4 regions of the Psychrobacter sp. TWR1-1-1 genome follow, and region 4 is predicted to be linked to each of the others. Evidence: predicted binding sites of a transcription regulator. Region 4 holds the regulator's gene; each other region holds the start of a gene.
The links. Region 4 encodes PhoB, which activates phosphate uptake and scavenging genes when phosphate is short. Its sites were predicted from a motif close to TGTCATNAANCTGTCATAA; they were not measured.
Positions count from the first base shown of each region.

Region 1: the regulator PhoB is predicted to act here: its motif matches at 2,604-2,622, upstream of ACP69U_RS11850 (inorganic phosphate transporter).
Region 2: the regulator PhoB is predicted to act here: its motif matches at 5,194-5,212, upstream of pstS (phosphate ABC transporter substrate-binding protein PstS).
Region 3: the regulator PhoB is predicted to act here: its motif matches at 5,428-5,446, upstream of ACP69U_RS08815 (porin).

Region 1 covers NZ_JAFCTE010000014.1:29,972-38,267, reverse strand. Annotated here, with positions in the region: gene ACP69U_RS11855 (aminotransferase class I/II-fold pyridoxal phosphate-dependent enzyme) at 1-842, shown strand, start outside; gene ACP69U_RS11850 (inorganic phosphate transporter) at 964-2,571, opposite strand; gene ACP69U_RS11845 (ATPase) at 3,210-4,838, opposite strand; gene ACP69U_RS11840 (FFLEELY motif protein) at 5,092-5,802, shown strand; gene ubiE (bifunctional demethylmenaquinone methyltransferase/2-methoxy-6-polyprenyl-1,4-benzoquinol methylase UbiE) at 5,884-7,020, shown strand; gene ACP69U_RS11830 (hypothetical protein) at 7,139-7,843, shown strand; gene ACP69U_RS11825 (ABC1 kinase family protein) at 7,981-8,296, shown strand, end outside.
Region 2 covers NZ_JAFCTE010000003.1:145,546-153,841, reverse strand. Annotated here, with positions in the region: gene ACP69U_RS04410 (fructose bisphosphate aldolase) at 1-260, shown strand, start outside; gene ACP69U_RS04405 (hypothetical protein) at 386-1,453, shown strand; gene ACP69U_RS04400 (hypothetical protein) at 1,460-2,605, shown strand; gene thiC (phosphomethylpyrimidine synthase ThiC) at 2,661-4,601, opposite strand; TPP riboswitch at 4,849-4,992, opposite strand; gene pstS (phosphate ABC transporter substrate-binding protein PstS) at 5,285-6,448, shown strand; gene pstC (phosphate ABC transporter permease subunit PstC) at 6,645-7,598, shown strand; gene pstA (phosphate ABC transporter permease PstA) at 7,690-8,296, shown strand, end outside.
Region 3 covers NZ_JAFCTE010000007.1:109,564-117,859, forward strand. Annotated here, with positions in the region: gene ACP69U_RS08785 (hypothetical protein) at 1-51, shown strand, start outside; gene ACP69U_RS08790 (hypothetical protein) at 127-378, shown strand; gene ACP69U_RS08795 (hypothetical protein) at 488-880, shown strand; gene ACP69U_RS08800 (hypothetical protein) at 956-1,156, shown strand; gene ACP69U_RS08805 (tRNA-(ms[2]io[6]A)-hydroxylase) at 1,281-1,976, opposite strand; gene ACP69U_RS08810 (malate synthase G) at 2,653-4,851, shown strand; gene ACP69U_RS08815 (porin) at 5,584-6,627, shown strand; gene ACP69U_RS08820 (CTP synthase) at 6,823-8,296, shown strand, end outside.
Region 4 covers NZ_JAFCTE010000005.1:194,322-202,617, forward strand. Annotated here, with positions in the region: gene ACP69U_RS07170 (M23 family metallopeptidase) at 1-591, shown strand, start outside; gene phoR (phosphate regulon sensor histidine kinase PhoR) at 588-1,691, opposite strand; gene phoB (phosphate regulon transcriptional regulator PhoB) at 1,772-2,476, opposite strand; gene dtd (D-aminoacyl-tRNA deacylase) at 2,633-3,088, opposite strand; gene asd (archaetidylserine decarboxylase) at 3,201-4,043, shown strand; gene ACP69U_RS07195 (DUF1287 domain-containing protein) at 4,191-4,796, opposite strand; gene ACP69U_RS07200 (HD domain-containing protein) at 4,888-5,517, opposite strand; gene ACP69U_RS07205 (isochorismatase family protein) at 5,649-6,224, opposite strand; gene ACP69U_RS07210 (rhomboid family intramembrane serine protease) at 6,427-8,145, opposite strand.

The DNA.
Region 1 (8,296 bases), on a different contig from region 4:
CGCTTTGGACGGCAGCGGCGAACCTAGCTGGCGGCACAGCGGTACATTATCGCTGTAATGAAGACGATAATTGGCATCCTGATATCGAAGATATTAAATCTAAAATCACCTCTAAAACCAAAGGTATCGTGGTGATTAACCCTAATAATCCAACGGGTTCACTTTATAGTGATGAATTGCTGAAACAAATTATTGAGGTCGCTAAAGCGCATGATTTAATCATCATGGCCGATGAAATTTATGATCGTATTCTTTATGATGATATGGTACACACCCCAATGAGCACCTTGACTGATGATGTGCTGGTGCTCTCATACAACGGCTTATCTAAATCGCATCGTATCGCGGGATTCCGCGCAGGTTGGATGATGGTGTCTGGCAAAAAGCACCATGCCACTGACTTTATCGAAGGCTTGGACATGTTAGCGTCTATGCGCTTGTGTTCCAACGTCCAAGGTCAATATGCCATCCAAACGGCGATGGGTGGCTATCAAAGCATGAAAGAGCTCACGTCAGAGCGTGGGCGCTTATATAAGCAGCGTGAAATGGCCGTGTCACGACTTAATGCGATCAAAGGTATCTCTTGTACCATGCCACAAGGCGCGTTTTATTGCTTTCCAAAGATGGATCCTGATATTTACCCTATCGAAGATGATATGGCATTTATGATGGATTTGCTTGTTGAAGAAAATGTATTAATGGTGCAAGGAACAGGCTTTAACTGGGATAAGCCCGATCATTTCCGCTTGGTATTTTTGCCAAACCTACATGATTTAGAAGATGCCATGGACCGCTTAGATCGCTTCTTTGCCAAAAAACGCAAACAATTTGGTACCGAATAGACCTTAACTTGACATAAAAAAAACGCTTATCGGCATGATGCTGATAAGCGTTTTTTATTTGAAACGTGCTTATAAATAAGGTTAAATAAGATTTAAGCAAAAACCTTAATAAGCGTACGTGTTAAAAAATATTGACCAAAATAATATAACTGATTGCAGACATTGCCGCTGCTGCAGGAAGAGTAATGATCCATGCCAAACCGATAGGTTTCATCAACGCCCAATTGGTGTCTCTATTGACGATACCGATACCCAGTACTGCACCGACCAAGGTATGCGTGCTTGATACGGGCAGACCCATGGTTGACGCGCCCATTACCACTGCAGCCGCAGCCAATTCAGCTGAAAAACCAGAAGCGGGATGCATTTTTGCCAAGTTGGTACCAACCGTTTGAATAACTTCTTTACCAATGAACCAAAGACCAACGATAAGCGCAACACCAAAAGTCAGCATAACCGCAGGTGGTACAGCGGCTTCAGTCGCAATGCTATTGGTACGGATAACATCCATAATAGCGGCAAAAGGACCGACTGCATTGGCAATATCGTTTGAGCCGTGGCTAAAGGCAAAAGCAGAGGCGGTAAAGACTTGCATCCAGCTAAACATAATAAACGTCGCTTTGGTCAAATCCTCTTTATGTTTACCGCGGATACTCTTGGTATAGATAAAGGTCGCAAGCCACACCAGCGCCGCGATCATACCCATGATTAAAAAGCCTTGCAGCGTCGTCATGCCATTATTGACATTCTTTAGACCCTTAAAGATGACCAAAGAGGCCATGACCGCGCCGCCTGCTGCCGCAATGATAGGAACCCATTGCTTCAACGCTTTTAGCGTATCAAGGTTGCTGCGTTCATTTTCAATTTCATAAAGCTGTTTATAGTAGTCAGTCTCTAAATCTTCAACATCGCAATCATCATCTTTATAGATTTCTTGATCACGTAACATCGCTGACGTATAGGCCAGCTGTTCTGATTCTGTTAAACCGTCCAAAAATTCTTTGTGGTTTTGTTTTAAGGTTTTTTTGTCGCCTTTCAAAGTCGCAATGTGCGCCTCTGTTCTATCATTATATTCAATGATGTTTTTCTTAATCTGTCCATATAATACATAGGACAAAACGCCGCCCAATAGCGGTGATAATACCCAAGAAATCGCGATGGTGCCAATCGTACTCCAATTCACCGTTGATAATGCCATTTCAGTACCACCTAACGTGATACCTAATACAACAGAGCTACCAACAACGCCGCCAATAATGGCGTGCGTGGTCGAAACGGGCAGACCTTTTTTAGTGGCAAATAACAGCCAAAATGCGGCAGCGATGAGCGCTGACAGCATGACATAAATGAATTGGTTGGGCGTTACCGAAAGGCCATCTAAATCGACAATGCCGCTTCGAATGGTATCGGTGACTTCACCACCTGCCAGTACGGCTCCGGATACTTCAAATATCGCTGCGATACCCAGTGCCTGCGGGATAGTCAACGTCCCTGCACCTACTGAGGTACCAAAGGAGTTGGCGACATCGTTACCACCAATATTGAATGCCATAAAGACACCAAAAGCAGTGGCCACAATAAATAGCGTCGTCTGTTGACGCATCGTGTAATCTAGACCCCACCACAAAAAGTAGGCGGTCATCGCAATCAGTAAAATGGCAAAAAATAGATTTATTCTCATAGAACCGACTGATTTGGCTGGCTCTGTAGAACTGTTGCTAATACCCATACGTTGATACGTCCTGCGTAAGCTGATTGAAATTATAGGCGGTTGATGACATTGCGCGGCTATTAATAATGCTCGTGATAACTTCTGACATTAATATAACGTATATGAAACGCGCAATATGCTTGCTAAAAACGGTTTTTCTTACTGCTATCTTGGTGCTCTACCCTAACGCTTATCTTTTATTTACTCGTATTTTATTTTACGTAAAGGCAGTAAATAAGGTAAAACACATCACTCAATATGTCACAAAGCCGCAAGGAATATTGCCAAATCGTCTGATTACAGCAGCTTGCGGCTTAGATATGTCGTAGTAATAATTTTGGTTCTAATAACTGCTATTGTAAGAACCTTTGCCAAATTTATTAACCAGAGTGATTAAAATGTCTGTGTCAAAGGGTAAAAACACTCTACTCACTCAGTGAGTTTCGTGCACAGCAGGAGCTATTACGCGCCTATTATATTAAATATAAGCGCATAATGCATGATGATATTGCAAGATTTGTAACTGCCAGCATATGTGTTAGAAAACATCCTGCTGTAACGCAGCATTATACTCTCTTTCCCTGAATTTATTTAACGTTAAATATATAATTATGGCGCTTTGTAACCAGCTACCTAATTGAATGACCAATCGCATATCAGCTGCCACACACCGCTGATAGTTGCTTAATCGCATGATCTAAAACATCCAAACGTGCTTGACGCTTCTCATTGGTCGCGATGACGCACCACGGTGCGTGCTCTGTATCGGTACGTGCCAGCATATCCGCCGCAGACTGCACATAATCCGACCATTTATCACGGTTACGCCAGTCATCATCCGTCAGCTTAAACTGCTTGTGCGGTGTCTTTTGACGTGCCTCAAAACGTTTAAGCTGTTCTTTTTTATCGATAGCCAACCAGTATTTGATAACGATTGTCCCCGCCGCGGCTAAATCCGCCTCAAAGCGATTGATTTCATCGTAAGCACGCTGCCATTCTTCATCCGTGGCAAAACCCTCAATGCGCTCAACCAAAACGCGCCCATACCAAGTCCGATCAAAAATGGCAATACGGCTAATACGGTCGGTTTGCTCGTTCGGAAGTTTGGTCCAAAAACGCCATAGATAGGGATGTTGCAGCTCATACAGCATTGGCGCACTGATATTATAAATTTGATACTCGCGTGGGTCGAGAGGCGCAACCAATCTTTTAATCGCGCCACCTTTGCCAGCAGCGTCCATTCCTTCAAAGGCAAAAACGATATGACGCCCTTTGCGCGCACGCAGCAACTGTGCAAGGCGAACTTGTTTTTCTACCAACGCATCACGGTAGTCCGACTTGTCAATCTCTGCCTCATCGATATCTTTTAAACATTTAGGAATTTTTACAGGTTCAAACTTTGCTGATTTGAGTGCTTGCTGAGCTTGCTTCTTAGCCTTTGATTTATCAGAGGTTTGTACTTTATTGATTTTACTACTTATTAGCGCGGTTTGCATCGCTTGTAGCACTTCATGGCAAAAATGGTCAGCCGCATCTGATTTGTCATCACCATCAATGATGATCCAATCATCTTGCTGGCGTAGCAGAACGGTAGCCACTTGATTAAAGGTTTCGATAACTTTTTTACTATTCCAGTCAATTTGGTATAAAAACTGCGGATCGGCTTCATCGTCATTCAGTCGCGCTTGCAACGTTTCGATATCGACATGGAACCAGCATTTAAGCAGTCGGGTTTGATTGGCAGCTAGGTCTTGTTCGAATGCTTGTAGCTTAATAAGCTGCTGCTGTAAATAGGCTTGCCATTGCGCAATCGGCAACGTCTTGTCGTTGTCTGACGTTGCCATACGCATGACGTTATAAAGCAAGTCAGCATACCAGTTGCCAAAATAAACCATCACATCGCCATGACGGGGTAATGCCTTGGTATGTGCTTGCCAAATCGGCTGATACGCTAAGGGACAATCACCAACGGTTGCCTCAACTTTAAGTAGTCGAGGATCTACCCATTGTCGCAATTGCTTGACAGCAGTGCCCTTGCCTGCCTGCTCCATACCATTGACCAATACCAATAACCCTGTTGGTTTATTGAGGGTTGGTGGCGTCTGTTGCCGCGTTGCTCGTAGAGCATATTGGGCCGTGACCAGTGCCAATCTCAGTGCATCTTTGTCCATAGAAAACTGGCTCAGGGGATTGGGAGTTAAGCGCTCACAGACAATTTTCTCACTAAATTGTGCACTTAGCGCTTGTGGTGCGGTGGGTTCAGCCGTCTTATTATTTTTGCTCATAACTGTCATCATCCTATGATTGAAAGCATATTAGCGTCATCATAGCATTGCAGCAATTCGGTAAATAACGCTGCTATGTAACAGTTTGACATTTGTATTCTGCTTTATTTTCTTTTAAGGTGAACACAATCTCAGACACATGCTGTAATCACGCTCTATAAATACAAAAACCAAAAGTATAAAACATGGTTTATCCTGAGCTTTTTATTCGCAACCTTTTAACTCTCTTTACTTTTATGCAGGTTTACTAACCATGGCCTCTTTAGCCGATTTACAACAACATTTGAACCGTTTTTGGGCACTGCCTTATCATGAAGATTTGGCATTAAACGATAAACTTAGCGAGGTGCAAGCTTGGCAACGAGATCGTATTCAAAACACTCACAAAGACTTGTTTGAGCAACCTCAAAATCAGTTGATGGCAGATTATTTTTTGACACAATTGTATGGCGGCGATGAGTTTAAATTGTTGGCCAAACAGTTAGAACGCATTGTACCCAAGGCACAAAAAGTCGAGCGTTTTGCGCCAGCAGCGGCTTTAGAAACCGGCAGCATGGCGATACAAGCCGCTATCTTAGCGATAGAGCTGGATTTACATTTAGCAGAATGGCTATTGGCTCAAGATTTAGCCGTTAACGAAGACAACATGCTGAACGCCTATCGTGCGGTCAATGAAGCCGACACCAGACGTATCCAAATCGGTCATTTAAAAGAGGTGTGCTATCGTACCGATAAATATATAAACTCTTTTATGTTGCAAAAAGCCTTTGCCTTGGCTAAAGGCACCGCCTACCGTTACAACTATCAACCCTTATATGAATTTATTAATGCTGGATTTATCGCGATGCGTCCGTTAGACAGTGTCAGTGGTTTCATTGAACCATTTTGTGAGCGTGAGCTTGAGATTATTGACCGTGTTCATGAGACGGATAATGGCGGTAAGCCAATGACGTTTGGTGTATGATAGACGTATCATTTGCTTGGTTAGCTACTATTTTATACCTTGCAAACCAATAATCATAAAAGTGAATAACAGGATAATGCTATGACCGATAACACCCATAATAACAACGCGCATCTCAATCAAAAACCTACCATCAATGGTCACCTGCAAGATAAATTGGTCAGAGATAGCATCACCCACAATCAAAACATCACGGCACAAGTGCAAGCACGTCAAAACTATGAAACTAATACCACGCTTAATACGGGTATTGATGCTGGCGTAGAAAACAGTAAGAAAAATGACTTTACACAAGTCCAAGACCTACCAACGGGAACGCCACAAGGCCAACAAACCACTATGCCAAACCATACTACCAGTAACAACGCCAATAGCAACACTGTAGATAATGCATCTGCACAAACACAAACCGCCAAACAAACGCTTTTTAACCAGCGTGATGACATCAATAATCCGCATACACCTGATGTTGATGGTAATGAAGAAACGCATTTTGGCTACAAGACCGTCAATAAGGCTGAAAAACAAGCGCGCGTGGCGGACGTATTTACCTCAGTCGCCAAAAAATATGACATCATGAACGACTTAATGTCCTTCGGTATTCATCGCTTATGGAAGCGTTATGCGATTAGCTTGTCAGGCGTGCGTGCGGGTCAACATGTGCTTGATATCGCTGGTGGTACAGGTGATTTAGCCAAAGTATTTAGTCGTGAAGTCGGCAAAAACGGTCATGTAGTGTTATCAGATATCAATGCCGCCATGTTAGAAGTCGGTCGTGAACGCTTAATCAATGCTGGCTGCAATAACGTCGATTTTGTACTTGCCAATGCAGAAACACTCGCACCATTTGATGACAATAGCTTTGATTTGGTTACTATCAGCTTTGGTCTACGTAATGTCACGGACAAAGACGCAGCGCTCAAATCGATGTATCGCGTGCTGAAGCCAGGTGGACGTTTATTAATTTTGGAGTTCTCAAAACCTGTATTTGAGCCATTGTCTAAAGCCTATGACTTATATTCATTTACCGCCTTACCTATTATGGGCAAGCTGATTGCCAATGATTCTGAGAGTTATCAATACTTGGCCGAATCGATTCGTATGCATCCTGATCAACAGACGTTGAAACAAATGATGCAGCAAGCGGGCTTTGAAAATTGTGATTATCATAACTTGACGGCTGGTATTGTCGCTGTCCATCGCGGCTTTAAAGCGTAAGATTAAGTTTTAAATTACATTACATAGTAATAGACATGCCATCACGTAAAGTGGTGGCAACTGACCTTTACAAATGATGCGCTCTTTTAAGGCGCTCAACTGACTATGCGAGAGCCTTATGCTGACTGTTCTACTTTTGGCGGGTGCCGAAAAGCTGATTAACCTTGCTATTGCGAGTGATGAAATTACCAAATCAGGATTGGCACCGCTTGCTGGCAAAGTGTTGCGACTCAATATGGCCATGCCTGAGATTCGTTTGGATATTTTATTCACTCATGAGCGTTTGCGTTTTGAGCCGGTGACAACAGACAGCATGTTTGAGCAAAGTGGCGCGATGAACGAGCACCAACAAGCCACTATGGAGCGCGCACGGATTGGTCATAGTCGCCCAGACTGTACCATTACTGTAGATAACCCAGCGCAACTGCTGAATCTGATGCGTGGCACTGAGGGCAACCTGCCTATCGCGGGTGATTACAAGGTACTAATGCAGCTCAAACAACTGGTCGCAGGTTTCGATCCAGATGTTGCAGGACAGCTTGAGCCATTTATTGGTAAGCCGATGGCCAGTCAGTTGCATCTGCTTATATCGCAGCTTAAAGGCAGCTGGCGCCATAGTGCCAAACGCGCTTTTGACGATGTCAGCGACTGGGCTAATGAGGTAGCAGGTAATAGTGCTCCTGATCCTACCGAGGCAGCAGAAGTAAATGATCTTAAGCAGCAACTGTTAAAGCTGCGGGCTGATGTCGAACGTGAAGAGGCCAAACTTGCTGCTATCAAAGATGAACAGGCACGCTTTCTCAATAACTCGTTTCATCAATAACTGTTGTCGTCGATGATCGCTAAATCCTATTATCAACAGCGCTTTTTATAGATAAGTGCAATTTATAGACAAGCACAGTTTATAAATAAGTGCAGTGCCCACCCTATTTTCGACTTTTTTTAGAGTACCCATACCTCATGCTATTATCTCATCGCGCCCGTTTACTTGAGCTTTGGCGTATCGCCGCAACTTATCGCATCGATACTCATCTTTCTATCGAAGACGCGCCACAGCTGCAACCTTTGGCGCGTTTGATTCGCCTACATCCAGCGGCGTGGGGTAAAAAACACCAACCCAATGCGATTAAATATGCGCTTGAAGACATGGGCACACTGTTTTTAAAGCTCGGACAACTATTGTCAACGCGTCGCGATTTAGTGCCGCCTGAGATTATCGAGCAATTGGTTCAGCTACAAGACAAAGTCAAACCTTTCAATTCTGATGTGGCCATTA
Region 2 (8,296 bases), on a different contig from region 4:
TGATGCTAAAGCTGACTTTGCCAGAAGAAGCGGGTTTTTACCAAGAGCTAATCGATCATCCAAAAGTGCTAAAAGTTGTGGCGTTATCGGGCGGCTACAGCCGTGGCGATGCTTGTGCCAAGCTTAAGCAAAACCCCGGTATGATTGCCAGTTTCTCACGTGCCTTTACTGAAGGGCTGAGTAAGCAGCAAAGTGATGATGAGTTTGCTAATACTATCAACACGTCTATCGAAGAGATTTATGAGGCGTCGAAGGTTTAAAGCCTTCAACCTTTATAATTGATTTTGAATCCCAGCTGACTTTAGGTTTGCTGGGATTTTTTTAATGGCATTCACAGTAGATATTTATTAAACTTGTGTTTGTTTTCATGGTTTCTGGAGAGGTTGTGTTTCGCTTTATTACTTTAGGAGTGTTTTTATTAAGTTGGAGTGTTTCTAGTCAGTCTATGGAGCCTGTAGGCTATTCAGGTACTTGGGCAAGCGCTGCTTATTTTAATAATGCCATCGATGTTATATCAGAGACAGTTAATATCGATATTACAGATGATGCTAATAATGCTGGTTATACAGTGAGCTATAAGCTGTATAACAATCGTGAAGGGCTGCAATTCCCATTGGTTTTTGAAGTATTCGATGAATTTGGACAAAGTAATGAGTTCGAAATTACTGTCGATGGTCAATCAGTGCCCGTCGTAACGGTTACTGAAGATAATAACGGGCTTGAGACATCTGACTTCTATATGCCAGCCAATACTGGTTTAGAGCAATTCAGAGCAGATTCAAAGTATATCAACCTGAATTTGTCGTCAGGGTTGCATACTATTACAGCTACTTATGACGTCCAGCCGCATTATTATGGCAGTGATTGGACTGGGATAAGCACTTACTCTTATTCGTTAGTGCCGATGAAGGAGAGCGTCAGTGATGATAAGCAGTTTAAAGGGTCATTTATTAAGCTAAATTTCAATGGTAGTTCAGACTATATCAGTATGGGTATCGATGGCACGAAGAATACTTTACCTTCTAATAACCAATGGCATTTCAAAGATAATCTAACAAAAGAGATTGATTTTACTATTCAAGCACCTCTGAATCCTGTGGCAAAAGTTTTGACGGCTGTTTCGCCATTCATAACTATAAGTTTCGCGCTATTTGTATTGGGTGGACTGCATTTACGTATGATGAAACGTAGACAGCAAGCCCAGCCCGAAACCCTTTGGACAGTCATGCTCGCGGGTGGTTTTCTAGTGCCTCTGCTTAGCCTGATAATCTACTATATATATCTACTAGCAACGGATATAGTTATTGGTAAAGGTGCAACAGGAGAGAGTCGCGATTTGTTCTTTATTTGGGTTTTACCATTAGGCTATATAGTATTGACACCCGTTTATCTGGTCGTTAGTTTTGTGGCTTTTATGATGGTTAAACAGACGGTTACTAAAACAGTAAAGTAATTATAGTTGAAGGCTGTAAATAGCTTTGTGATTCGCGAACAGCTAGCTGATGAGCCATTTGAGAGAATATTAATGCGTAGGATTATTTTAGGATTGCTTTTATTAAGTACTAGCATGTTTAGCTATGCCAATATGGCGTCTCCCATTATCGACGGTACTAATGCCAGTACGGCATATTCAAGCAAAGATATCGATATATTGTCTGAAAACATAGATATCAATATTGCTGAAGGTTTTAATCAAGCTGACTATGATATCACTTACGAAATTTATAGCGCTAAAGCAAGCGATCGAATACCTTTGGTTTTTGAGGTGTTCGATAATATAGGTAATGATACAGACAAAAGCTTTATAGTCGAAGTCGATGGGCAAGCGGTACCAGTACTTATCAATTATGATTATGAAAGTCAGTCAAAATCATTGCCTGCTTATCATGATCCAGAAACGGATACGGCTGTACAGTTCAATAATGACGCTAAATACTTTGAGATAAACTTAAGCGAAGGCAATCATGTCATTAATGTTAAATATGCTGCCTATCCTACAATAAACCGTAGTGATTGGACCAATCAATATATCTATAGCTATTCATTAAAACCTGCCAAAACTTGGAAAAGCTTTGGTGACCTGACCGTTAATCTAAAGATTGCTGATGAGTCGCAATACTTGAAGACTAATCTTGGCGAACCTTTAAGTGGGATGATAAAAGCAGATTCTAAGTGGTTTTTTGATCATCTGCCTCAAGATGTTCTTGAAATATCTTATCAACCACAACCAATACCTCTAGCAAAGTGGTTAATTAACTTAGACTCATTAATACTTCTGTTGTTTTTAATATGTTTGTTAGGGGGTGCTCACTATGGACTTATGTATTGGAGCCGGAAGAAAAGCCTTAAAAGAGCATGGATGGTCACATGGTTAGGGATTCTGATAGTTCCATTTATCGTATTGATGATAGTTTTCTATAAGATTTGTCTTATAGATTGGTTACTGGGCGAGCATGCCAGCAGGTATCATGGTTATACTATTTTTATTATTATCTTTGGCTATCCACTGACTTTGCTTGTTTATTTAATCATTATGAAGTTATGCGATTCTTATTTGAAACGGGTTTTTTTACAACCCTCACAAGTAGGTACAAAAAAAGCTTGAACCCAGTGAATGGATTCAAGCTTTTTAAGTTAGCCAGTTTTCAGTAAGTAAAGCACTACACCTCTTTAATAACATGACCTACATTGGTTGAATCATCCGATTTCGGAGTTGATTTTTTATTAGCGGCATCTTTATCTAGCCCTGCCGCATAATCCCGCACGTTTTGAGTGATTTTCATTGAGCAAAACTTAGGTCCACACATCGAGCAAAAGTGCGCCGTCTTATGCGCGTCTTTAGGCAAGGTTTCATCATGGAACTCACGGGCGGTATCTGGGTCGAGCGCCAGATTGAACTGATCGTCCCAGCGGAATTCAAAACGGGCTTTAGATAACGCATTATCGCGAGCTTGTGCGCCCGGATGTCCTTTGGCAAGGTCGGCGGCATGAGCAGCGATTTTATAGGTGATGATACCGTCTTTAACATCTTTTTTATTAGGCAGACCTAAATGCTCTTTTGGCGTCACATAGCAGAGCATAGCAGTACCAAACCAGCCAATCATCGCCGCACCAATCGCACTGGTAATATGGTCGTAACCGGGTGCGATATCGGTGGTTAAGGGTCCTAAAGTATAAAAAGGCGCGTCGGCACAAACCTCTAATTGCAAGTCCATATTTTCTTTAATACGGTTCATTGCTACGTGACCGGGACCTTCAATCATGACCTGTACGTCATGCTTCCATGCCACTTGGGTCAGCTCGCCAAGGGTACGCAGCTCACCAAATTGTGCCTCGTCATTGGCATCTTGCAAGCAACCCGGACGCAAGCCATCGCCTAAACTAAATGCCACATCATACTGCTTCATAATCTCGCAGATATCTTCAAAATGGGTATATAAAAAGCTCTCTTTATTATGAAACATGCACCACTGAGCCATGATGGAGCCGCCACGCGAGACGATACCGGTCAAGCGTCCAGCAGTTAGCGGCACATAGCGCAAAAGTACACCAGCGTGAATGGTGAAGTAATCGACGCCTTGTTCAGCTTGCTCAATCAGCGTATCACGAAAGATTTCCCACGTTAAATCTTCTGCCACGCCATCGACTTTTTCTAGCGCTTGATAAATGGGTACTGTACCAATAGGCACTGGAGAGTTACGGATTAACCATTCTCGGGTTTCATGAATGTGATTACCCGTGGATAAATCCATAATATTATCCGCGCCCCAACGCGTGGCCCACGTCATTTTTGAGACCTCTTCATCAATAGAAGAACCTAGCGCTGAGTTACCAATATTGGCATTAATTTTCACCAAAAAATTACGCCCGATAATCATCGGTTCAGATTCAGGGTGATTGATGTTATTTGGGATAATGGCGCGACCTGCAGCCACTTCACTCCGCACAAACTCAGGGGTAATAACAGTGGGCGTATTGGCGCCAAAGTTCTCACCATCGTGCTGACGCATATCGGTCAGCTCATGCTGCTTTTGCGTTTCGCGAATGGCGATATATTCCATTTCTGGGGTGATGATGCCGCGGCGTGCATAGTACATCTGCGTGACGTTGCCAGCTTTGCCATCGACATCTTTGGCGCGGCGAGGTTTGTCGATATGAGCAAATCGTAGATTGGCAGTGCTGATATCGCGGGCGCGTGCCATTCCGTAAGAGCTAGACAGTCCGCTTAATTGCTCGGTATCACCGCGCTCAGCAATCCAACCTTCACGCAGCTTTGGTAAGCCTTTCGTCAAATCAATCTCAACGTTGGGATCGGTATAAACGCCAGAGGTGTCATACACATAAAAGGGTGGGTTCTGTTCCCATTCGTTCTCAGAAACGCCTTGCACAGGGGTAGGATCAAGGGTGATTTCACGCATGGGTACTTGAATATCGGATCTAGAGCCTTCGATATAAACTTTACGAGAAGCAGGTAAAATACGATGTAAGTCGCGCGCGTCTTCTTCAAAGCGCGCATCATTGGTACTGCGGTGAGCAGGGGTCTTTAACGCGTCTGTCTTAGAAGGTTTTTGAGAAGGAGAAGTGGCTAATAAAGTTGTCATATGCTGTCCTAGCGTGTTGGTTTTTGAATAAAAGCAACACCGCCAGTAGCTGCGGGGGTAGCATCTGTAATCTAGACAAGTTTATCTCATGAGTATACAGGTGCGACCAAAGCGTATCGTCGCAGATAATACTCATCAAATATTGGACGCAGCTTTGTATCGATCCTCACTATCTGGACATGCAAAACGCATATTAAGACAGTAATGATGATAAAAAGGTATTTCTACGCGTCCTTTGTCATAAATAACAAAGTGCTTAAGACTTCCCTGCGTCGGTACTAACCGCATCAGGTTCGGCGGGTGATCTCTCAGCGAATGTATAAAGGCGACTATTTTAATAAAGCAAGCTTATAAAGTAAGTCCATAATACACCGCACCCCGAGTCTGTCAGTGTTGTAAATCACCTCAATACTAACAAAGTTCTGCAATGAGGGCTAATGATATTTAGATGAAAATATCAGGCGTTGAGTTTGAGGTTCGATGTTTTTATGAGAACGACTCTAGAGTACTAGTGATTGAAATCACTTGATGTTACTGAGCTGTAGATAGCTTATCTAAATATTATGTAAAGCGAATGAAAGATTGCAGAGGTTGTCATTAAACTGTCATAAAGATTTGGCAAGATAGCACGCATGTCACAAACAATGCTTTTTTGTATCGTTGTTAAACTTTAGGAGTCCTACATGCGTTATTCGTTATTAGCAGTGGCCGTTAGTTGTACATTAGTGCTTACGGCATGTAATAAATCGACTGAAACGACAGAGCCAGCTGCGGATAGCAGTAGCGCTGTCACCACCACTGAAGCAACCACTCAGACAACGTCTGCTTCTACAACAGGTTTTAAATCTGCTGAGAATATCGCCATGAATATCACGGGTGCAGGGGCATCGTTTCCGCAGCCTATCTATGCCAAATGGTCTTACGACTATAACGCTGCTACCGGTGGTCAAGTCAATTACCAGTCGATTGGCTCTTCTGGTGGTATCAAACAAATCGAATCAAAAACAGTCGATTTTGGGGCATCTGACGCGCCGATGACGCCTGAAGAGCTAGACGCAGCAGGCTTGATTCAGTTTCCGACGGTTATCGGTGGCGTCGTGCCAATCGTCAACATCGATGGTGTTGAGCCGGGCGCGTTGAAATTAGACGGTGCAATGTTGGCAGACATCTATTTGGGTAAGATTAGTAACTGGAACGACCCAGCCATTAAAGCCATGAACCCAGATTTGACTTTGCCTGATGCCGCTATTACGACGGTATTCCGCTCAGATGGTTCTGGCACAACGTTTAACTTTACGGATTATCTAGCCAAAGTCTCGCCAGACTGGAAAGACACAGTTGGTGTTGATAAAACAGTCAAATGGCCAACGTCTGCGACTGGTGCTGGCGGTAAAGGTAACGAAGGCGTATCAAGCTATGTAAATCGTATGAAAAACTCTATCGGTTATGTGGAATATGCTTACGCTAAGCAAAACAACATGTCACATACTGCATTGAAAAACGCTGCTGGCAACGTCGTTCAGCCATCTGCTGAGACATTTGCTGCGGCAGGTGATATCGACTGGTCACAGCAAGCAGGCTTTTATAAAGTCATCACCAACTCTGAGACTGAGCAAGCATGGCCGATCGCTGCTGCGACCTTTATCTTGGTACATAAGCAACCAGAGAATCCTCAGCAAGTAGCTGGCGTGTTGAACTTCTTTGATTGGGCTTATAGCCAAGGTGATGACAGCGCCATGGCGCTAGACTATGTCCCATTTTCTGATACGGCAGTGGCCTTATTCAAGGAAAAATGGAACGAGGTAAAAGGCAGTGATGGACAGCCTGTTTATAAGCCTGCTCAGTAACCTGTTTCTGCTAAATATTCTTTAATACCTTGTCAGTGCCTTACTAGTCCCTTTCGAGTTATCCTCTCGAATAACTATTCTCCGGTAGTTATTTGAGAGGTTTTATCACAGCAAATTTGATGACAAGTTTGTTGTGATAAAACCGAATGAATGCTTCTACTATTTTGACTTGATTCTATTTAATGCTGAGACACTTATGAATGATTTAAGGTCCCAACTGGCTAAACAAAAGCGCTATGACTTATTGTTTGTGAATGCCACCAAGGCTTTTGCCATATTAGTACTCTTATCGTTGGGCGGCATTTTAGTCTCCTTGATCATCGGAGCATGGCCGAGCATTCAAACATTTGGTCTTGGATTTTATACCAGTAATAATTGGGATACGGTCGCCAATGAGTACGGGGCGCTAGCACCTATCTATGGTACGTTGGTGACATCCTTTATCGCGATTTTGATTGCAGTACCAATCAGTTTTGGCATTGCCATATTTTTGACCGAGATGTGCCCAACCTTCCTCAAAAAACCACTTGGTATTGCCATTGAGTTATTAGCGGGTATCCCTTCTATCATTTACGGTATGTGGGGTTTGTTTGTCTTTGCGCCTTTCTTCGGTGATCACATTCAGCCATGGTTCATTGAGCACATTGGCCCACTACCTATCATCGGCAAGTTGTTTACGGGCGCGCCAATGGGATTGGGCATGTTTACGGCATCCCTTGTACTGGCCATCATGATTATTCCATTTATCGCCGCTACCATGCGCGATGTTTTTTCGGTCGTGCCAGACCTGCTCAAAGAGTCGGCCTATGGCATGGGTGCGACGACGTGGGAAGTTATGTTCAAGATCATTTTGCCGTATACCAAAGCTGGCGTGGTTGGTGGCGTGATCTTAGGACTGGGTCGGGCATTGGGTGAGACGATGGCAGTGACTTTCTTGATTGGTAATGCCTTTAACATCAGTCCGAGTTTATTTACCTCTGGTGTCACCATTACCTCAGCTTTAGCCAACGAGTTTGCCGAAGCGTCGAGTGAGCTACATTTGGCTTCCTTATTACATTTAGGCTTAATCTTATTTGTCATCACCTTCATTGTGCTATCTCTAGCAAAACTCATGCTCATGCGCATGGATCACAAGGCAGGCAATCGGTAGTCGTTTGGCAATCTCGATAGGTCTTTTACGGATTTATTGGACATCAATAAACATTGATAGATATTGATAAAAGATATGGGAAATAAATAGTATGGCTGCTAACAATGCGATCAATGCACCACTACCGACTCAGCCAAACAGTGCTAGCCGCTACAATCAAAGCCTTTATAACAAGCGCCGTTTGACCAACAAGTTAGGTTTAGGCTTTGCCATGTCGGCGATGGTTTTTGGACTATTTTGGTTGTTTTGGATTTTGTTGACGCTTTTCGTGGAAGGCTTTCAAGGTATTGTGCAGCTGCCTATTTTTACTGCTGACACACCGCCACCGATGAGTGCGGGCGGGCTGCGTAACGCCATTGTCGGTTCAGTAATGCTCGCGTTTTCAGGATTGTTTATCGGTGCGCCTATTGGTCTTATGACCGGTATTTATTTATCCGAGTTCGCTCAGGGCAGTATGCTTGGCAAGGTAACGCGTTTCTTAAATGATATTTTGTTATCGGCACCCTCGATTGTAATTGGTCTCTTTATTTATGCATTGATGGTAAAAGGTCAAAGTTTCTCTGGTTGGGCAGGCGCGTTAGCATTAGCATTAATCGTTATTCCTGTGGTCGTACGTACCACTGAGAATATGCTCAATCTGGTTCCTAATAGCATTCGTGAAGCGGCTTACGCACTTGGCACACCCAAGTGGAAAATGG
Region 3 (8,296 bases), on a different contig from region 4:
AAAGATGAGCAAACCTCTTTTATTGAAGATGATTTGCGTACGGATAAATGATAAATAAGCTGTGACATAAATATTTGGATTAACTTATTTTATATATTAATGACATATTGATGCGAGGGAACTGCAATGCCAAATAATACTCATCCAAATCACGAAGAAGCGGTACCAGTTCGTGATCCAGCCGCTTTACACCCAGACAATGCACCAGACAGTTATGAAGGTCGTAAGCACGAACCTAATATCGATGGTCCACAACAAGAGTCGCAAGAAACTGACGAGATATATGTCGATCCTCGTAAGGAAGAGAATCTACCAGCTGGTGGCAAGAACGTTGCAGATTTGAATGCCTATGATTTGAGCCAAGAAGACAATGAATAGCATTAAATTGATTGATGCCTAGGTTGGATATTAAGTCAGATTAATAATCTGCTAAACCGCTGTCAAAAAACTAAGCAGTTGCTAAAACATGAATAATAAGGATATAGCCATGCAAACCAATGATCCAGCACTCACCAAGACACAAATTAGTGAAACTGAAAACCTTCTTAATAGCCGCGATTCGGATGATAATTTTCCCAGTAATGCTACCTCTCATAAGCATAGTGAGGTTGATAGTGGTATTGAAAAGAAGATCACTGAAAACAAAGGAACAGATACCTTTGAAGAAGGCATCGTCAATTCAGAGCATGTGAACGATAATGATAATCCCGCACGTCAGCCTGATCGTCGAGACCAAGAAGGTAACGCCTTTGATGATGGCGTAAATGAGCATACGATGGTTAGCGAGACGTCCAAAAGCGAAGGTATTACCAATATGAATCGTTATGCAAACATCGATAATGCCCAGACACGGGTATTAAACCCTGACGAAAAAGACTAATAACTTTTTATAAAAAATTGATTAAATATAAATTTTACTCTATTCATAGAATGACTACTTTAATAAGGAATGATGATGAGTACGCCAGATGACAAGGTCGTCAGCCAAAGCCATAAGTTAAGAGATGCGAACGACAATAATGGTATCGTACCCGCTGATGCGTTACAAAAAGTCAATCCAGCAGCGGCAGAAAGGACAACCGATGATCACGATCCTCATAATGTCGCTAAAGATAATAAACAATACGACAGCACATTAATGAAAGATGATAAATAACCATTCATTTTGAGATAACAAAATTTAAATAGAAGAGCAAAAAGTAAAGTAACGGATTGGAGCATGGAACTCGGTCAGTTACTTCACTTTTTTACTGTATAAAACGATGTCTAATCGCGTGGATTTAAGCAGGGGTGCCGCTATGAAAACGTAGCTCATGATCTGGGCTAGAGATCAATTCGGCTTCTACTTCTTTGAAAAACGCGACGCGCTCATCAATACTGTCCTCAGATAGTGATTGAGCCAAGGCTAAATAATCCTCAAAGTGACGACTCTCTGACTTCAGTAAGTAGTGATAATACTTTGCCAAACGCTCGTCGTCGATGACTTCAGCAAGCGCGGCAAAACGTTCACAAGAGCGCGCTTCGATAAATGCACCGATTATCAATACATCAACCATCGCTGCTGGCTCATAAGTACGTTTGTGTTTTAACATACCTTTGGCATAACGTCCGGCACTAAGATATTTCCACGCCTGACTACGGTCATTCATGATACCTAAGACCTGCTCATAATGAAGCATTTCCTCACGTATCAATTGCGCCAATTTACGCTGCAAATCATAAGAAAACTCATAGCGGAATATGAGGTTCATGGCGGTGCCAGCGGCCTTTTTTTCGCAATTGGCATGATCTTGAATGATCAGCGGTACATTCGCAATAGCCGCATCAACCCAAGCTTGCGTCGTGCGCGCACCCAAAAAATTATAAACAGCAGATAGGTCAACCTTGATCGGGGTGCGTAGCTTTGCGATATCGACATCGTCCTCTTCGATATCGTCTTTCACTATAAGATGTTCTTCTATACTGCTGTCGTTCATGACCTTGTCATTACTGTTCTTGATTGTCATATCTTCTTTATTCATAGTCTTTGCCATAATCGAACGCTTAAAATGTCTTTTTCAAATATTAAATAGATAACGCTTAAGCTTAAATCTGTGAGGTAATGATTACTGATAGTTTATCTTTACTGGATGAGGCACTAATCAATAAGTGCTGATAAAACCTCTTAGCGCTTATGTCATATAGGTTATCATTCTTATACAACCCCAGTATTTATTTAATGAATGATGTTTTCTTGTTTATTTCTTTGTTTGATAGTAGGATGATATTTTGCTTAAGCGCTATTTTGTCTTACTATTGATGTGTAGCCATATTGTATTGTTGCAGTGGTGATGATTGCCAATATTATGCAGTTGAACCGTTTAAAGTGGGTACAAGGCAACCGAGCTCAAATTGTACACTAAGTACATTAAGCGAGGTTGACACCATAATCAAATGCTTTGACTATGCTAATGGCTAATGCGGCAAAAAACATAGGTTAATAGCATAGCATAAATAGTTGAGTCACTATTCACGACAAGCTTGTATGATATATCAGTAGGTTTACTTAGTATTTCATCTAAATTTGGAATAGATGCCTAAGGCCGACAATGTGTAATCATTGCGGTAGCAACTTCGTATTTACACCCCTCACGAACAGATAAGGATAACAACATGAGCCAGTCTTCTAACGCCAATCGTATTCAAAAAGGCATTCTTGCCATCGACCAGCAATTGTATGACTTTATTGAAAACGAAGTGCTGCCGAAAGTCGGTGTTGATTCAGACAGTTATTGGTCAGGTTTTGAAAAGGTCATTAAAGAGTTTACGCCGCGCAATAAAGCATTGCTTGCAACTCGTGACAAGATTCAAGCGCAGATTGACCAATGGCACCTGCAGCATCCTGCTAAAGACGGCAACATTGATTATCCTGCTTACAAAGCATTCTTACAAGAGATTGGCTATCTGTTGCCAGAAGGCGATGATTTTAAAGTTAGCACAGAAAATGTCGATGATGAGATTGCGCATATTGCAGGCCCGCAGCTGGTCGTACCAGTACGTAATGCGCGCTACGCATTGAACGCAACCAACGCTCGTTGGGGTAGCCTGTATGATGCTTTATATGGTACTGACGTTATCAGTGACGAAAATGGTCAAGAAGCAAAAGGTGGTTACAATCCAACTCGTGGCGCTGCTGTCGTTGCTTATGCCAAACAATTCCTAGATGAAAACTTTGCATTGGCGTCAGGTTCATATAACGACGCGACCGGCTTTAAAGTGGTCGATGGTAAGCTTGAGATTGTCCAAGGTGATAGCAGTACTGAGCTAAAAGATTCAGAAAAATTCGTTGGTTTCGTCGGTGATGCCGCAAACCCAACGGGTATTTTATTAAAAAACAACGGCTTGCATGCAGAAATTCAAATAGATGCCAATCATCCAGTCGGTAAAGACGATCCTGCTCATATCAAAGATGTGCTACTAGAGTCAGCCATTACGGCGATCCAAGATTGTGAAGACTCAATCGCTGCTGTTGATGCAGAAGAAAAAGTGGAAGTGTATCGCAATTGGCTTGGTCTCATGAATGGTGACTTGCAAGAAACATTTGAAAAAGGTGGCAAAACCCGCACACGTCAGCAAAATCCAGATCGTGAATACACCACCCCAGATGGTGGCAAGCTTATCCTGCCAGGTCGTTCATTATTGCTGATTCGTAACGTCGGTCACCTCATGCAAAACCCTGCAATATTGGTCGACTTGGGTGATGGTCAAGAACAAATATTTGAAGGCTTGATGGATGGTCTGATTACGCCACTATTAACGCTCAATGACCTTAAAGGTAAAAATGAGCTATCGAATTCACGTAAAGGTTCAATGTATATCGTGAAGCCAAAAATGCATGGCCCTGAAGAAGTCAAAATGGCCAACGATTTATTCAATGCAGTAGAAGATTTATTAGGCTTAGAGCGTAATACCATCAAAATCGGTATCATGGATGAAGAGCGCCGTATGACGGTCAACTTAAAAGAAGCCATCCGCCAAGCGAAAGAGCGTGTCATTTTCATTAACACAGGTTTCTTAGATCGTACTGGTGATGAGATGCATACCAGCATGAATGCAGGCCCATTTGTACCTAAGGGTGAGATGAAGTCACAAGCATGGCAGCCAGCCTACGAGCAGTGGAACGTTGATATCGGTTTAGAGACTGGTCTACAGGGTGTTGCTCAGATTGGTAAAGGCATGTGGGCGAAGCCTGATGAGATGAAAGAGATGATGGACACCAAAGCTGCCCATCCTAAGTCTGGTGCTAGTACTGCATGGGTACCATCACCGACAGGAGCAACCTTGCACAGTATGCACTATCATCAAGTAAGTGTTGCTGATGTTCAAGACAGCCTAAAATCACGTGAACGTGCCAGTTTAGACGACATTTTGACCATCCCCTTAGCAAAAAACACCAGTTGGACAGACGAAGAGAAGCAGCAAGAGCTAGACAACAATGCTCAGGGCATCTTAGGATATGTTGTGCGTTGGGTAAATCAAGGCGTTGGTTGTTCTAAAGTACCGGATATCAATGATGTGGGTCTGATGGAAGACCGTGCGACTTTACGTATTTCAAGTCAACATATTGCCAACTGGTTGCATCACGATGTCGTGAGCGAGCAGCAAGTGATGGATACGATGAAGCGTATGGCAAAAGTGGTGGATGAGCAAAATGCAGGCGATAGCGACTATCAGACGATGGCAGATAGCTTTGACCACTCTTATGCCTTTAAAGCGGCCTGTGACTTAGTGTTTAAAGGTCGTGAGCAGCCGAGTGGTTATACTGAGCCATTATTGCATCAGGCACGTCTTGATCTAAAAGCAGGCTGCTAATATTGCGTAGGTTAACATTAAAATATGGCATGCTTGATATTACATTATGAGACTTATATGATTGACTAAGCTTCTTCTTGGTTTCTATATTTAATAAGGAGTCTGTAATAGCCATTGACTAAGGTTATAGTCTGGAAACAAGAGCAGTGAAAACACCTTTTTTACTGTTCTTGTAGCAATTTTCCGATCTCAATTGTGACTATCAATATGTCATAAATCACATTTATTAATTCTTATTAGCCCTATTTGTTAATGAACAAGTAGGGCTTTATTTTTGTTAATGAAAGGGTATTCATTAAGCTAGTTTCAAGTTCTTGGTAATTATATTAATCAATAGTATCTTTATCTATTTGAGCGGATAGGGATTTTTTTACAATGACCTACATTCTATAGTAGATATGGCATTCAACAAATACTGGGTTTAAAAATCTAAAAAAAATGTTGCAAATTATGTCAAAGTTGTTATGCTTGTATTCGAAGTATGAGTTTGGTAACGGATGTTACGCAACGGAGCGATAAAGACCTAAGATTACATGGCAGTTACTTTTTAATCCCAGTTATGTAAGTCATTGTTTTTTTCATCTTACTGTAATAGAACTTCGCCACACTTGTTTCTGACTAATCTCGGTAGCCAGTTACACATTATATCTTTGAGGATTTGTGACGATACCATTATGAGCACCAGCTAATCATAGCTAGCTTATTACTAAAATTGTAAAGTGGAGATACCCCATGAAAAAACTACTTTTAGCTACAGCAGTTGCTGCCTTATCTGTATCTGCAGCCAATGCAGCTCCAACTATCTACGGTAAAGCATTCGTAACTGCCGATTATGTCAATGCTGAAATTGACTACCCAAATGGTGCCGATAATGCAGACAGAGATTCTGATTCAGTACAGATTAACTCAAATTCTTCACGTATCGGTCTAAGAGGCTCTGAAGCCATGACTGCTAACACTGATGTTATCTATCAGTTAGAGTATGGCACACGTGTCGATGGCGATAGCGATGGTTTCAGCAATCGTGATACGTATCTTGGTGTTGTAAACAAGCAGTTTGGTGAGTTCCGTGCTGGTAAAAACCAATCTACTTTAGACAAGATTAACAACGTTGTTGTAAACGATGGTTATTGGGATAACTTAGGTGGTAATAAGCTTGAAGAAGACGAAAACTATGGTGGCCTAAATATGGCTGATAGTAGACGTATCAATAGCTCAGTTATTTGGATGGCTCCAAAGTATAACGGTCTTCCATTACAGCTTTCTGTAATGTACAGTGCTGACGAAAGCTTTGTTGAATCAAGCAAAGATCGCGATAGTGGCTTTGGTGCTGCATTAATGTTTGACCAAGGTACTGGCTTCACTGCTGGTGTTGCTTACGACAAAGACCAAAATATTGCTGGTGATATCATCCGTGGTACAGCGACTGTAGATTTAGGTAAATACATGGCAGCTCCTGTGACTCTAGGTGCTTTGTATCAAGTAGCTGATTTTGACTATGATTATTCTACTAAGAAAGAAAAAGGTCTAGTAGTTAGTGGTGCTTTAGGCCTATCTAACTTTGCTCGCCCAGCAACTGTATATGTTCAGTATAATAAAACTGATAACTTGGATGGCATTAACAACTTTGACTCAGATCAAATCGTTGTTGGTGGTAAATACTTCTATCAAGACAATATGATTGTGCACGCTTATGCTGGTAATAACTCAGCTGATATTGGCAATGCTGATGCTGACGTATTAGCTATCGGTGGTGGTCTAGAATACTTATTCTAATCTAAGCATTAGAATCTGATTATAAAAACTCATCCTTCGGGGTGAGTTTTTTTTGTTATATCCTTTTTGAGTGGGTAGTGCGTTATAATAGCTAAGTACTAAAGATTGAATGTTTCAAAGAGTTTGTGCTTTTGCCCTATATTTTTTGACGTATTTTTAGTAAAATCCTTCTTTACCAATTACCGACAGAGTACTATGACCAAGTTTATATTTGTGACCGGTGGGGTAGTGTCCTCACTAGGAAAAGGTATCACCGCAGCCTCTCTTGCAGCGGTCTTAGAAGCCCGTGGCGTGACCGTCACGATGACCAAGATGGATCCGTACATCAACGTCGATCCAGGTACGATGAGCCCATTCCAGCATGGCGAAGTATTCGTCACTGAAGATGGTGCAGAGACTGATTTAGATTTGGGTTACTATGAGCGCTTCTTACGCCATTCAAAAATGAGTAAGAGCAATAACTTTACTAGTGGTCGTATCTATCAAAACGTCTTGAATAAAGAGCGCCGTGGTGAATATCTTGGTGGTACAGTACAAGTTATTCCACATATCACTGATGAAATTAAGAGTAAAATCTTAGCCAGTGGTGAAGGTTATGATATCGCTATTATTGAGATTGGCGGTACCGTTGGTGACATCGAATCGTTACCATTTATGGAAGCCGTCCGCCAAATGCAAGTGGAGCTTGGTCGTAATAGAGCTATGCTGATGCATTTGACGCTAGTTCCTTACATTGCTAGTGCAGGCGAAACCAAAACCAAACCAACGCAGCATTCAGTAAAAGAGCTACGTTCTATCGGTTTGCAGCCTGATATATTGATTTGCCGCTCTGATCACCACATCTCGCAAGACAACCGTCGCAAAATAGCGCTGTTCACCAATGTGGAAGAGCGTGCGGTTATTATGTGTGAAGATGCGCAAAGTATTTATCAGATTCCACGCACGCTTCATGAGCAGGATCTTGATGATTTGATCTGTGAGCGTTTTGGTTTAGATGTACCAGAAGCAGATTTAAGTGATTGGGATAAAGTAGTTGAAGCTCAGCTTAATCCTGAAATGAGTCTTACGGTAGCGATGGTTGGTAAATACGTCGAGTTGCCTGATGCTTATAAATCGATCAACGAAGCACTGCTGCATGCTGGTATCACTCATAAAGCCGATGTCAAAATTGACTATGTCGATGCTGAGCGTCTAGAAGACGATGACAGTTTATTGACGCAGCTACACAATGCCGATGCCATCCTAGTACCGGGTGGTTTTGGTGAGCGTGGTACCAATGGTAAGATAAAAGCCATCACTTATGCTCGTGAAAACAACGTGCCATATTTAGGTATTTGCCTTGGTATGCAGCTAGCAGTGATTGAGTACGCGCGTAATGTACTCAAAATCGATGCCAACTCTTCTGAGTTTGATCGCAAAACGGCAGAGCCTATCATTGGTCTCATCACTGAGTGGTTAGATGAGCGCGGCGAATTACAGATTCGTAGTGATGACTCGGACCTTGGCGGCACCATGCGTCTAGGCGCGCAGCAAGCCGAACTGGTTGCTGGCAGCAAGCTTAGCCAAATTTATGGCGCTAAAAATATCACTGAACGTCATCGCCATCGTTATGAGATGAACAATCGCTATATCGAGCCATTAGAGCAAGCAGGCATGACCATATCTGGTT
Region 4 (8,296 bases):
GATAATAATCCGCAATTAAAACAAAAGAAAAAGCCAACCCTTTTAAATCGTGTACTCAGTGTGCTTATTAAAGCGGTCGTATTGTTGATGCTATTATTTGTATTTGATAGGCTCTTACCCAGTATCAGCCAACAAACTCAGTCATTTGTGATGGCAAAATGGCAACAGCTCAGTTTATTACAGCAGGAACTACCGACGGAAAACAGCTTACCCAGTCCACTTCCAGAGCAACATCTAACAGATACATGGGGCGCTGCACGCAGTCAAGGTCGCAGTCATGAAGGTATCGATATCTTTGCCGCACGAGGCACACCAATACGAGCCACGACACAAGGCATCGTCAGCAAAGTTGGTGAAAATACGTTAGGCGGTCGTGTGGTGGTGGTGGTTGGACCAGGCGGCGCAGGGCATTATTATGCGCATTTAGAAGATTATGCAGATATTAGTCCAAACGACTGGGTTAATGCCGGCGATATCATCGGCTACGTCGGCGACAGTGGCAATGCAAAAGGTACGCCGCCACATGTACATTACGGTATTTATATCAGCGGCAGTGCAGTGAACCCCTATCCACTTTTACAAAAAGATTAGGGTACCGCAGCTGATCTAATGTGGGCAGCTGGAAATACCATACTGAACGTCGAGCCTACCCCTTCTACTGATTCAATTTGTAAGTTAGCCTCATGCTGATATAAAACGTGTTTAACGATTGCCAAACCTAGCCCTGTGCCGCCAGTCGCCCGACTACGACCTTTATCAATACGATAAAAACGCTCCGTCAACCGTGCGATATGCTCAGGTGCAATACCAATACCGTTGTCTTCGACGGCAAATCGGCAACCTTCTGACGTTTTTGTCCAGCTAATGGCGATATTACCGCCCTTGGGCGTGTATTTGATGGCATTAATCACCAGATTAGAAAGCGCGCTATTTAGATACATCTCTGAGCCATACAGTCCGTCATAAGTGTCTATCTGCAAGTGAATGGTATGCCCATATTCTTGATTGTACGCTTGCGCATCATCATAAACATGGGTCAGCAGCTTGGTCATATCAATATAGCTGAGCTCATGGGTTTCTTCGATTTCGATGCGAGATAACAGCAATAAGTCATTCACAATTCTATTCATACGCGCAGTCTGTTGGCTCATCAGCTCAAACCCGCGCTTCCAATGCGGCGGCATATCTGGCTGATCCGAAAAATTTTCTAGATAGCCCATCATGACGGTCAACGGTGTGCGTAACTCATGCGAGACATTCGCCACAAAATCGCGGCGCATCTCCTCCAAATGATGCAAGCGCGTCACATCATAAATAATGAGCAGCTTCTCATCGCCAAAAGGCGTGAGCTCACACTTTAGATAACGCTTGGGCGCGCGCCACGAGACAATGTGTACACCATCCTGAGCACCATCGTTAGGGTTGGTCGTCGCCTGATAATACTGACGAAATTCAGGCGCACTAATAAAGTCAAAAATGCACTTACCTTTATCTGACAACTGTAACAACATTAAATCTTCGGCGGCCTGATTCCACCATTCAAGCCCATCATCGTCATTGAGCAAAACCACCGCATCACGCAATGCGCGTAGTGCGCTTCTAATTTTTTTGAGTTGATCCGTTGTATTCTGCTGAGTTGCTAGCAGTGATTTATTTTGTTGGTCGCCTTGAGCCGATATTAGGGTGTTCATCCATCATCCTTATCACTATTCGCCGTTTTTCACTGTGCTACGATTGACATACTGCTTTTATAGCGAATAAAAACCGTCTGTTAAATTGGTTCAATAAAGCTAGAAAATCGATAGCCTGTCCCGCGTACTGTCTGTATCAACGTATCACATTGATGCGGTCGTAATAATGTCCGCAAACGTTTGATATGCACATCAATGGTTCTATCTTCGATATATACATTACCGCCCCATACTTGGTCTAGCAGCTGCGTCCGCGTATAGGCACGCTCTGGATGACTCATAAAAAATGCCAATAATCGATATTCCGTAGGCCCGACATCAACCACTTTACCAGCCGCTGTCACCCGCTGACTTTTGGGATCAAGGCTCAGATTGCCGATTTCGATAGGTTTATCGCTACTGAGCGCGTTACTACGCCGCAATACTGCTTTGATTCTGGATATCAACTCTCGTGTCGAAAAAGGCTTGGTCATATAATCATCAGCACCAGCATCAAGGCCATGCACCTTGCTGTCCTCTTCACTTTTAGCCGTCAACATAATGACTGGTATCTCAGCGAGTAGCTCATCGTTTTTGAGCAATCGACAAAAATCAATGCCACTTTTATCACCGGGCAGCATCCAATCTAGCAAAATCAGCGCAGGACGGTGATCGACCACTTGTTGGTGCGCCTCAGATACATCCGCTGCCTGCAGACTATCAAATCCCGCCATCTCTAGTGTCATGACGATCATTTCACGAATCGCAGGTTCATCTTCAACAATCAAAATTTGCTCATTATACATACGGCATTCTCAGTGTTAGAGGACAACATTTAGCTGACAAAAAAGGCGATAAATGCTCGCCTGCTGCTCCCTATTAAACGGGGTAATTATGACAGTTTAATGACATTCAACTTTTAAGCGGTTCATAGGTCTCGTGACGGCTAATGCTTAGTTTACTCAATTCACTTCTAACAAGAAATTCAATGGCCCGTCATTGACGCTCGACACTTGCATATTGGCACCAAACTGACCAGTTGCCACGTTTGGATGTTGCGTGTTGGCATAGACGACCAATTGCGCAAACAATACTTGCGCCGCATCAGGTGCCATCGCACCACCAAAGTCAGGGCGACGACCCTTGTCTGTTTTTGCCATTAGCGTAAACTGTGATACCAATAACAGTCCGCCACCAACTTGCTGGACATTTTTATCCAGTTTGCCGTACTTGGCAGGATCATCATCATTGTCAAAAATACGATAGGTGAGGATTTTATCCACCATTCGCTGTGCGCTTGTTATGTCGTCATCAGGCCCTAAACCAATATAAGCCAATATGCCTTGCTCAATCGTACCAACACACTGCGCATCGACGGTGACACTAGCATGGCGTACGCGCTGTATAAGTGCTTTCATTTATAGATTCCTTACCAATTATGCCCATACAATAATACGCCGTCCATGATAAAATACGGCCATTCTCTTGCTTATTAATTATTACATCACACCCTATTTTGGTAGCCTCATTATGAATGTATTCACTACTTTACAACAGCTTGTCCCGCAGCAGCAACTGAGTAAAGTTGCTGGGCGTCTAGCCGCTAGCCGCCATCCTTATGTTAAACGCACGTTTATCCGTAGCTTTGCTAAAGCCTACAACGTCAGCTTGGACGAGTATGAGCGCCAAAGTCTCAACGCCTATGAGAGCTTTAATGATTTTTTTACTCGTGAGCTAAAAGAAGACGCGCGCCCTATCGACATGACGCCTCATGGTATTGTCAGTCCTGCCGATGGTATTATCTCGCAGTTGGGTCAAATTGACGACCATAAATTGCTCCAAGCAAAAGGTCGCTATTATGACGTTGGTCAACTGCTTGCTGACAGCGAAGATGGCCGCTATTTTGCGGATGGCAGTTTTGCGACGGTTTATCTTGCGCCCAGTAACTATCACCGTGTACATATGCCCTTCGCCGGTACTCTAACCAAAACCCGTTATGTACCGGGCACGCTGTTTTCGGTCAACAATACTACGGCGGCGAACGTGCCGGACTTATTTGCGCGTAATGAACGCTTGGTTTGTCTGTTTGATACAGCATATGGCAAAGCGGCGGTGGTGATGGTTGGGGCGATGATTGTCGCTGGTATCGAAACGGTGGCAACTGGTAAAATTTCCCGCACTGATGATATTCAAGAAGCTGAGCACAATATGAGCTTTGAAAAAGGCGATGAGTTGGGTCGTTTTTATTTAGGCTCAACCGCAATTGTCATTCTACCAAAAGGCGCAAAAGCAGATTGGCAGGACAGCATGAAAGCCAATAGCGTGGTAAAAATGGGACAGTTATTGGGTGAAGCAAAAGCTCAGAAAGCTTAATTTGTAAGAAACTCATAATACTGAAAAGCCCAGTTAAACGTAGATAATGACGTTTGACTGGGCTTTTTAATGGCTGTTAGTTTGTACTACTTCGATTTTGTATTGCTTGTTTTTACTACTTTAGGCTACCTTGTCTAAAAGCCTTTATCAATATCGAAAGTGCTTATGGATAGGATAAGCAAATAGGATGTTTTCCTCCTGCGTACCACTTCCGATATTATGAATAATCAGCGGCGTACCATCAGCAGCTACTTTATCTGAGACGATACCGATATGCGGCAAGTTACTCTTTTGCAGCCGCCATGACACAACGTCTCCCGCTTGAAAACTGCTTTTATCAGTCGTAGATAACGTCTGTCCATGACGCGCAAAAAACGTTTCAAGATTGGGCACGCGTCGATGATCGATATTTTTGTCCGTTGACTTTAAGCCCCAAGTCTTTGGATAGGCGGACCAATTTCCTTTCATATCATGGTTGACCAACTGCTGCAAATCCACATTTTGCAAACGATAAGCACGGACAATCACATCGGTACAGACACCAGTCTCTATTGGTACATCACCACGCGGAAAGTCCAGCTTACGGTAAGTAGGATCATAACTCACCGTGACACCGATCTGTTTTTTAGCATCGTGCGCCAATTTATCGCCATCACTGATAGGAGCAAGCGCTTGCGCCATTTGCGCTAGTCCCAGCATGCTGACAAAGGCTAGCGATTTGCACCATGTTTTATAGTTCTTAAATAAGTGCATGGAACCTCTCTATTATTATTGACACTATTCAATATAAAGGTTTTAAACAGCGTCAAACATTGCGAGTCAGTAACAAGGTGACGCTATCAATTTACTTATCAACCAACCACCCTTGCTGGGTCGCGTATTCAATGTTTTGTGATAACCAATCATGGATGGGAGGAAAGCTGTCTTTGATAAATCCATGCGCGCCAGCCACTTGCGAGCGTGTAACACCAAGCTCAACCCACGTTTTGCCCTCAGTATTTAAATTAAGCAAAAATGGCAACAAACGATCAACCACTCTAAGTAGATCAGCCTCTTTGCTATTACCTGTCTCCTGCTCTTCCCAGATCTCACTTAAATCAACAATCCCGTTACCACGCTCGCGTTGTAATCGAGCAATACCCTCACGTTCTTCGAGGTGCGCATCACGACGGGTATCAGCATATAAAAAAGTATCGCCCGCATCAATCTCACCCAAATCATGCACCAATGCCATCTTAAGCAATTTTTCATGATTGACGTCCAACTCAAACAATTCAGCGATTGACCAGCATGCCATTGCTAAATGCCATGAGTGCTCAGCAGAGTTTTCCAAGCGAGTCGTCCCCGTCACATAGCTGCGCCGATTGACACGTTTTAGGGCATCAAGCTCTAATAAAAAATGCGTGACGTCATCTATCTTAATATTTGCGTCGCGCGTTGGATCGGTCAATGTTATAGGTATGTTTGAGGACATATTTCTCTCTGGTTAAATGCAATACAGCGCCTGTCTTATCAAACGCTGTTTTCACGAAAATAATTTACAATAATTGAAACAACAATAACGCTAAGAGTTTGTCATTCATTCTCAACCCTTTATTGCATCCACTACTTAATCAAATTGCTAATAGTCTTAAAAGCAGGGTCTTGGCTACTGCGGCATAATTCAAACAGAATGGATTCTACTGTCGTAATCACGCCGCCAGCGCGTCGAATACGGCGAATGGCTTGCTTTTTGTCATAAGGAAAGCGCGACCCAACGGCATCGCCAATAATAACTGGCTGCATCCCATTATCCAATAAATCCAGCGCCGTTTGCATGACGCAAACATGGGCTTCGACACCAAATAATAGGACAATACTGCGATTTTGCTGTGCTAGATAATGCCATGAGTCATTATTATCACAAGCGCTAAAGGTAACTTTTTCAAAGCTTTTGGCATTATCACCTTCTAATACTTCACGTATCTCAGGTAGCGTATCGCCCAAACCTTTTTTGTACTGCTCGTTGAGCATAATTGGGATGTTAAGGGCTTGTAGACCTTTGATCAAAGTGACTGTCTTTTTGACGATATTTTCATGGTCATAAATATGCGGCGTTAAGCGTTCTTGAACATCGATTATCATCGCTTGGGTATTTTCGCGAGCGATTCGATAGGTACGATCGGTAATCATAGTAGACATGGCACACTCCTTGTACGGCTGACTTTATTGTTAAAGGCTATGTTAGTTTTATCATTGATATTGTCTTTATTAGCCTTATGCTCATTTAGTCATAGTTTGCTGAGTGCGTCAATGGAGATAGTCTCTAATAATGATTAATAACAATTCATCACGTTTGATTAATACTGCTTAGCGTAGGTTTTTGATTATGAATAGCCAATAACTATATATTATGACGCCTAGCATTACGTAATAAAGACTGTTTTTGAGTCATGACCATGCCCACACCGAAAGCAACGCCAAAACATAAGGTTAAAAGATAATACACCATATAAATGAGCGTGTTTATAAATGCAAAGAACATGCTGGTTAAAGTAATGATTAATATCGCAGCGATAGTACCGCCGAATAGCTCTCGATATTTTTTATTAAAAACCTTAAAGGCCACCAACGGTATCGCGATACCAAACAAGCCAAATGTAGCACCCCAAACACCTGCCATATCCATATCAAAATATAGTACCCCTAAAACATTAGCGAAAATACCACATATAAAAAACGCAATCGCAAAACGTATAGGACCCAATACTTTTTCCAAAATATAACCTGTAGCAAACAGCATGCCCAGACTCATTACTAAATGCATAATTCCTGCATGTACAAAAAGTGCTGTGACCACCCGCCAATATTGACCAGCTTGCAGCGCGTCCATCGTCAACCCACCTACACTATTTACCTGTCTAGATAAAGGGTCAATGATATCCATACCCATGAATACGGTTAGTATAAATGTACCTATACAGGTCAGTATTAACACCAACGTTGCAGGTCGTTCTTTATTATTTTTAAACCAAACTACTAGGCTCTTTGATACATCACTTACTGGTGCTCGTTTTTTTACGGGCTTTTGTTTTTGTATATGTTTTCGCTTTTGTATATGTTTTTGCGTACTTTTCTTTTCTTGACTATCAAACTCTGCTGCGAGAACGAGCAACAAGCACAGCACCATACCAATAAAAAACGAACCAAATCCCCAAACAAAATCACGATCTAAGCTATCAGCAAGTAATCCTGTTTCTGGCTTCAATATCAAGGGTGGCAAATTAGATTGCCTATTAGCCGTAGAAATCGTGTGTAAGTAAGCATTTCTGCTATTTGATGATTTAAGTTTCTTAAAGTAGCTGATAGTAGAGAGGTCGTTGGCTTCGTACTTATGGTGCGAGTCGTTAATAAACGCTGAGTATTGACTGTCTTTAATACTTTGGTCTGCGCGATTATCGTATTTCGTGTGGTAGCTAGAACCTAGCCAAATATTATCAGCGGCTATAAATGGCGTCGCAATGTAATAATCAATATGCAATGTTGAGTCAAAATATCGTCCACTGACTACTTGTGTTTCTATATAAGAAACGCTCTCTAATTTGAGTGGCTCAAAATCATTTACTCTGAAATACTTTTGCTTTGGATAATGACGAATATCATTCAAGCTATTTACTTCAATGACCTCGTAAGCCGCTTTGGATAAATAGTTTTGGCTGAGAACGAGCGGTATCACTAATGCTAGAACCATCGTTATAAAAAAGTAGCCTGAACTACTGCGCTTAACCCACTTTAAGGTTAAAAGCTCATACCTCGGCCACATCCAAATACTAACGACTAAAACAGATAACAGAAAAGGAATACCAAAATCCCAATAGCCTTCCTTTAAAGGTAGAATATCTAGATAAATATCAAGCAACCAGCGTAAAGCCCCAAAAAGCAGAATGGTCAGGACACTAAGACCTAAATATGGCAAGAATACTTGCTTTAGTTTTATTATGATCGATTCTTTAGCGCTTAGGTTTTGTGTTCGCTTCTTTTTATCCCTTTTGCTTACTCTTTTTTTGTTTCTGCTTCTATTTTTATCTTTATACCTATACTGGCTTTGCTTATTATTATCCATGCCCTATCACCATTCATTTATAGTAAACCAAACTCTAATTTTGATAGCCTTTTTTACTCAACCAATAATGGTATGCTGGGGTTTAGCATAATTACTTATATTATTTTACTGTAGGCACAAAAAAGCGCCTCCAACATTAAGTTAGAGGCGC